2 linked regions of the Caldimonas thermodepolymerans genome follow. The protein of the gene in region 2 interacts with the protein of the main gene of each other region in a pairwise test. Links are inferred from orthologs where the notes say so. Each region holds a gene or a part of one and is shown on either strand. Other genes may lie near its edges. The genes, in order: ftsZ and rlmN.

What was found.
Region 1: the proteins of rlmN (region 2) and ftsZ interact in binary tests that used the Escherichia coli proteins (3 or more experiments, as listed by UniProt). The link is inferred for Caldimonas thermodepolymerans from one-to-one orthologs.

What each region holds. Positions count from the first base shown.
Region 1 is NZ_CP064338.1:2,992,990-2,996,239, forward strand. The notes cover bases 3-2,937. They hold ftsZ (cell division protein FtsZ), read right to left. Parts: upstream 2,109-2,937; coding sequence 897-2,108; downstream 3-896. Other genes in these bases: lpxC (UDP-3-O-acyl-N-acetylglucosamine deacetylase), read right to left, coding at 3-735; ftsA (cell division protein FtsA), read right to left, coding at 2,207-2,937. Also shown: more of lpxC, read right to left, coding at 1-2; more of ftsA, read right to left, coding at 2,938-3,250. UniProt on the Escherichia coli protein: Essential cell division protein that forms a contractile ring structure (Z ring) at the future cell division site. The regulation of the ring assembly controls the timing and the location of cell division.
Region 2 is NZ_CP064338.1:2,126,518-2,129,762, forward strand. The notes cover bases 275-3,204. They hold rlmN (dual-specificity RNA methyltransferase RlmN), read right to left. Parts: upstream 2,345-3,204; coding sequence 1,205-2,344; downstream 275-1,204. Other genes in these bases: IS481_RS18525 (helix-turn-helix domain-containing protein), read right to left, coding at 275-403; pilW (type IV pilus biogenesis/stability protein PilW), read right to left, coding at 396-1,166; ndk (nucleoside-diphosphate kinase), read right to left, coding at 2,385-2,810; rluB (23S rRNA pseudouridine(2605) synthase RluB), read right to left, coding at 2,936-3,204. Also shown: more of IS481_RS18525, read right to left, coding at 1-274; more of rluB, read right to left, coding at 3,205-3,245.

The sequences.
Region 1 (3,250 bases), 870 kb from region 2 along the record:
GTGCTTGACGAACTCGTCGTCGTAGCGCAGCCCTTCGGCATTGAGCACGCGGTAGTCGTCGACGACGATCGCGTTGTCCATGCTGCCGCCCATCGCCAGCCCGCGCGCGCGCATCACCTCCAGGTCCTTGGTGAACCCGAAGGTGCGCGCCCGCGCGATGTCGCGGGTGTAGCGGCCGGACGCGAAATCGAACACCACCTGCTGGCCGGTCTGGTCCACCGCCGGGTGGTCGAAGTCGATCTCGAAGGAAAGCTTGTAGCCGTGGTAGGGCTCGAGGCGGGCCCACTTGAGGGTGCGGCCCTCCCCTTCGCGCACTTCCACGGGCTTCTTGACGCGCAGGAACCGCTTCGGGGCACCCTGGAGCTCGATCCCGGCGCTCTGCAGGAGGTAGACGAAGGAGGCTGCAGAGCCGTCCAGGATCGGGACTTCCTCGGCCGTGATGTCGACATACAGGTTGTCGAGCCCCAGGCCTGCGCAGGCGGACATCAGGTGCTCCACCGTGTGCACCTTGGGCGCGCCCGGGTCGCCGCCGGCCGACAGCGTCGAGGCCAGGCGCGTGTCCGAGACCGCCATCGCCGACACCGGAATCTCGACCGGCACGGGCAGGTCGACCCGGCGGAACACGATGCCGGTGTCGGGCGCGGCCGGCCGCAGCGTGAGTTCCACGCGCTGCCCGCTGTGCAGCCCGACGCCGACGGCGCGCGTCAGCGACTTGAGGGTGCGTTGTTGAAGCATGTCCGCATTCTATGAGGCAGGGTTATCCCCTGCGCACGGATGGCGCAACCGGCCCATTGGGGCCGGACGACGAGCGTCGCGAGCGGGCGGAGGTGCCGCCGTACCCCCGTACGGCGAGACCGCCGGTGGCAGATCCGCCCGCGCCGCCGCTCGGCGCCGGCTCAGTCGGCTTGCTTGCGCAGGAACGCCGGGATCTCGATCTCGTCCATCCCGTTGCTCGCGAGCGCGTCGACCTTGGCCGCCGCCTGGGTGCGGCCCGAACGCCACACGCTGGGGGTGTTCAGGCTGCTGTAGTCGTGGGTGGCCGGGCCATGGCCCACGCCACCGACGGTCGCGTTCAGCACCGGGATGTTGTCGGTGCCGGTGCGCAGCGCCGGCTGCGAGTGCACCACGCTGATCGGGGCCTGCTGGCGACGCGCCTGGGCCGACAGGCCGGTGGCGATCACCGTCACGCGCAGCTGGTCGCCCAGGCTGTCGTCGTAGGCCGTGCCGTAGATCACGTGCGCGTCCTCGGCGGCGTAGCGGCGGATGGTGTTCATCGCGTTGCGGCTTTCGGCCAGCTTGAAGGTGCTGCGCGCCGCGGCGATCAGCACCAGCACGCCACGCGCGCCCGACAGGTCGATGCCTTCCAGCAGCGGGCAGGCGACGGCAGCCTCGGCGGCCTTGAGCGCGCGGTCCGGACCGGAGGCGGTCGCGGTGCCCATCATGGCCTTGCCCGGCTCGCTCATCACGGTCTTGACGTCCTCGAAGTCGACGTTGACCAGGCCAGGGATGTGGATGATGTCGCTGATGCCGCCCACCGCGTTGCGCAGCACGTCGTTGGCCTGCGCGAAGGCCTCGTCCTGGGTGACGTCGTCGCCCAGCACCTCCAGCAGCTTCTCGTTGAGCACCACGATCAGCGAGTCGACATTGGCCTCCAGCTCGGCCAGGCCGGTGTCGGCCTGCTTCATGCGGCGCGGGCCCTCGAACTCGAACGGCTTGGTGACCACGCCCACGGTCAGGATGCCCATGTCCTTGGCCACGCGGGCGATCACCGGGGCGGCGCCGGTGCCGGTGCCGCCCCCCATGCCGGCGGTGATGAACAGCATGTGCGCGCCTTCGATCGCTTCACGGATGCGATCCACCGCCTCTTCCGCCGCGGCCTTGCCGGCTTCCGGCTTGGCGCCGGCGCCCAGGCCCGTGGTGCCCAGCTGGATCAGCTTGTGCGCCGACGAGCTGTTGAGCGCCTGGGCGTCGGTGTTGGCACAGATGAACTCCACGCCCTGCACGCCCTTGGCGATCATGTGCTCGACGGCGTTGCCACCGCCGCCTCCCACCCCGATCACCTTGATCTGGGTGCCCATGTTGAATTCCTCAATCATCTCGATAGGCATGGTGGACCTCCTTCGTCAGCAGTTGCCTTGCAGAAAAAAACCAAACACACAAAAACCAGAAAACAAACCCAGCCTGAGGGAAGCGGTTCCCGACGGCATCAGAAATTCCCGATCAACCAGTCCTTGATACGGCCAAAGAGCGTCGTCACCGAGCCGGCCTGCTGGGCCGCCCGATGCCCGCGTACGCGCGCCAGGCGCGCCTCCTCCAGCAGTCCCATCACGGTGGCCGAACGCGGGTTGGCCACCATGTCGTACAGGGCCCCCGAGTAGGTCGGGATGCCCTTGCGTACGGGTTTCAGAAAGATGTCTTCGCCCAGCTCGACCATGCCGGGCATCACCGCGGAGCCGCCGGCCAGCACGATGCCGGAGGACAGCAGCTCCTCGTAGCCGCTCTCGCGGATGACCTGGTGCACCAGCGAGAAGATCTCCTCGACACGCGGCTCGATCACGCCGGCCAGCGCCTGGCGGCTGAGCATGCGCGGCGCACGGTCGCCCAGGCCCGGCACCTCGACCTGCTCGCCGGGGTCGGCCAGCAACTGCTTGGCCACGCCGTAGTCGACCTTGATCTCCTCGGCGTCCTTGGTCGGCGTGCGCAGCGCCATCGCGATGTCGCTGGTGATCAGGTCGCCGGCGATCGGGATCACCGCGGTGTGGCGGATCGCCCCGTCGGTGAAGATCGACACGTCGGTGGTGCCGGCGCCGATGTCGACCAGCGCCACGCCCAGGTCCTTCTCGTCCTCGGTCAGCACCGCGGCGGCCGAGGCGCTCGGGTTGAGCACCAGCTGCTCGACCTCCAGCCCGCAGCGGCGCACGCACTTGACGATGTTCTCGGCCGCGCTCTGCGCGCCGGTGACGATGTGCACCTTGACCTCCAGGCGCCCGCCGCTCATGCCGATCGGCTCCTTGACCTCGTGGCCGTCGATCACGAATTCCTGCGGCTCGACCAGCAGCAGCTTCTGGTCGTTGGGGATGTTGATCGCCTTGGCGGTCTCGACGACGCGCGAGACGTCGATCGGCGTGACCTCCTTGTCGCGCACGATCACCATGCCGGTGGAGTTCTGCCCGCGGATGTGGCTGCCGGTGATGCCGGTGTAGACGCGCGTGATCTTGCAGTCGGCCATCATCTCGGCCTCCTTCAGCGC
Region 2 (3,245 bases):
CGATCAGCAGCAGCGGCACCCACACCGCCGGGCGCGACAGCGCCGACAGGACCACGCCGTCGCCGGCGTGCGACGAGCCATCGCGGAACGGCTGGTTGAGCCCGCGCGCGACGTGCTCCAGCCGCGACGGCGTGCCGGGTTCGGGCAGCCGCGCCAGGATGGGCGCAGGATCGACCTTGAGGAAACGGCAGACGGTCTGCGCCAGCGCCCGCGCGAACGTGGGATCGGGCAGCTGGTCGAACTGGTCGGCCTCGAGCGCCTCGAGCTTCTTGACGCTGACCTTGATCGAGGCGGCCAGCGCGGCGATGTGCACCCCCTGCGCCAGGCGCGCCGCCTTGAGCATCTCGCCGGCCGACTGTGCCGGCGCGCCGGGTGCCGCCGTGCTGCGGTCCGCCTCAGTCATTGAAGTTCCTCCGCTCGAAAGCGGCCGCTTCGCGGGAGTTCGGGAAGCGCTGGCGCAGCTGGTTGCCGAAATCCAGCGCGCCGCCGGTGTTGCCCATCTTGTGCTCGATGCGCGCGGCCAGCCACAGCGTTTCCGCGTTCACGTACTCGGGCACGTTGTTGACACGGCGCACGTAGAAGCGTGCACGCTCCAGCTCGCCGCGGCGATACAGCACGTGGGCCAGGTTCACCGCGATCGCGGGGCTGGACGGGTCCAGCTCGTAGGCGCGCATCAGCGTCTTCTCGGCCTCGGCCAGGTCGCCGCCGCGCACCTGGCAGACCCCCTTGGCCAGCAGGGTGCGCGGCGCATCCCGGTACTGCGGGATCCCGATCGCCGCATCGAACTGGGCATGGGCTTCGGCGTAGCGCCGGCGCTGGCAGAGGAACCAGCCATAGTTGTGCATCACGTCCGCATCGCGCGCGTTGAGCTGCAGCGCGCGGCGGAAGCTGTCCTCGGCCAGCTGGTCTTCATTCATGCTGGCGTAGATCAACCCGCGCAGGTTGTAGGCCTGGGGCATGGAGGGATCGGCCTGCAGCGCCAGCTTGACCTCGTCCAGCGCGGTCGTCACCTGCCCCTGCGTGAAGTAGGCGGTGGCCAGTTCCAGGCGGATCTGGGCCCGCCGCTGGGCCTCGGTCTGGTCGGAAGCCGTGCGGATCTCCCCCGATCCGCCCGACGGTGCCGTCGCACAACCGGCCAGCCAGGCGCTGGCCGCGAGCACTGCCATCAGATGCCACACCCTGCGGGATGCGTGCCGACCCAACGTCATCGTCTCTTCTCCTGCCGGCTCGAGCCGGTCGTTGCATGGATGCGTATCGGCTGGCGGGTCAGGCGCTGCTGCACGTTGGTACGGTCCTGGACCTCGCCGGCCAGCTGACCGCAAGCCGCGTCAATGTCGTCTCCTCGCGTCTTGCGAACGGTCGTGACGATACCAGCATCCATCAGCACCTTCGCGAAGGCCTGCACCTGGGGACGCGCAGACCGTTTCAGGCCCGAGGAGGGGAAGGGATTGAAGGGAATCAGGTTCAGCTTGCAGGCCACCCGCCCCTTGAGCAGCGCCAGCAGCTCGCGCGCATGCGCCTCGGTGTCGTTCACGCCGTCGAGCATGCAGTACTCGAAGGTGATGAAGTCGCGCGGCGCGGTCTCGAGGTAGCGGTTGCAGGCGTCGAGCAGCTCGGCGATCGGGTACTTGCGGTTCAGCGGCACCAGCTCGTCGCGCAGCGTGTCGTTGGGCGCATGCAGCGACACGGCCAGCGCCACCGGGCAGTCCTGGCGCAGCCGGTCGATCATCGGCACCACGCCGGAGGTGGACACCGTCACGCGCCGGCGCGACAGCCCGTAGCCGTGGTCGTCGAGCATCACCCGCAGGGCCGGCACCAGCGCCGAGTAGTTCTGCAGCGGCTCGCCCATGCCCATCATCACGACGTTCGTGATGGCGCGCTCGCCCGGGGCCAGGTTCAGGCGCTGGCGCAGGTGGTGCTCGGCGTACCAGAGCTGGGCGAGGATCTCGCCGGTGGTCAGGTTGCGGCTGAACCCCTGGTGCCCCGTGGAGCAGAAACGGCAGCCGACCGCACAGCCGGCCTGCGAGGACACGCACAGCGTGCCGCGGTCGTCCTCGGGAATGAAGACGGACTCGACGGCATTGCCGTTGCCCACGTCGAACAGCCACTTGATGGTGCCGTCGGCGGACGCCTGCTCGGCCAGCACCGGCAGCGCACGCACTTCGGCCACGCCGGCCAGCTTCTGGCGCAGGGACTTGGCGAGGTCGGACATCTGCTCGAAGTCCGACGCGCCCTTCTGGTGGATCCAGCGGAACAGCTGGGTCGCGCGGAAGCGCTTCTCGCCCAGCTGCTCGCAGTAGACCGCCAGCCTGTCGAGATCGAAATCCAGTAGGTTGACGGTCATGTGCCTTCCTCGTTCGAGGATGCAGTGGCTACAACCGCGCTCAGCGGCTGTAGATGTTCATGCCGGGGAAGAAGAACGCCACTTCGGCAGCCGCGGTTTCGGGACCGTCGGAGCCGTGCACGGCGTTGGCGTCGATGCTCTCCGCGAAGTCGGCACGGATGGTGCCCTTCTCGGCCTTCTTCGGATCGGTGGCGCCCATCAGTTCGCGGTTCTTGGCGATGGCGTTCTCGCCTTCGAGCACCTGCACCATCACCGGGCCGGAGATCATGAACTCGACCAGGTCCTTGAAGAAGGGACGCTCCTTGTGCACGGCGTAGAACTGCTCGGCCTCGCCGCGCGACAGATGCACCATCTTGGCCGCCACGATCTTCAGACCCGCGCCTTCGAAACGAGAGTAGATCTGGCCGATCACGTTCTTGGCCACGGCATCGGGTTTGATGATCGACAGAGTGCGTTCGACCGCCATGAAAGTTCTCCTGAAATCAAGTACTTGGCAAAGCTTTTCATTGTAACGCCCGCACGGGGGTTTTCCCCAGGCAGGCGCCGCTATTTCCAGCGCGGGTCAAGGGCATCCGGCGGGTGGGGTGACCGTCAACGGCCCCTTCCGCCACGCTTGCCGCCCTTGCCGCGGCCACCGCCCTTGCCACCCTGCGTCTTGCGGTAGAACGCATCGCCGCCGATGTAGCCGACACTGGTCTGCATCGGGTCGGGCTGGCGCGGCGCGCCCCCCTTGCGGGCAGCCTGGACGAAGCGCTTGTCGTAGGTCTGCTCCAGCGGATCGGGAATGCGCGTGCTGCCGCCGCCGTTGCCGCCCCCCGAGCGGAACCGCTTGTCGAAGGTCTGTTGCAGCGGATCGGGCCCCGCCGCGGCGCGCGCGTTGCCGCGCCCCTTGCCGCGGCCC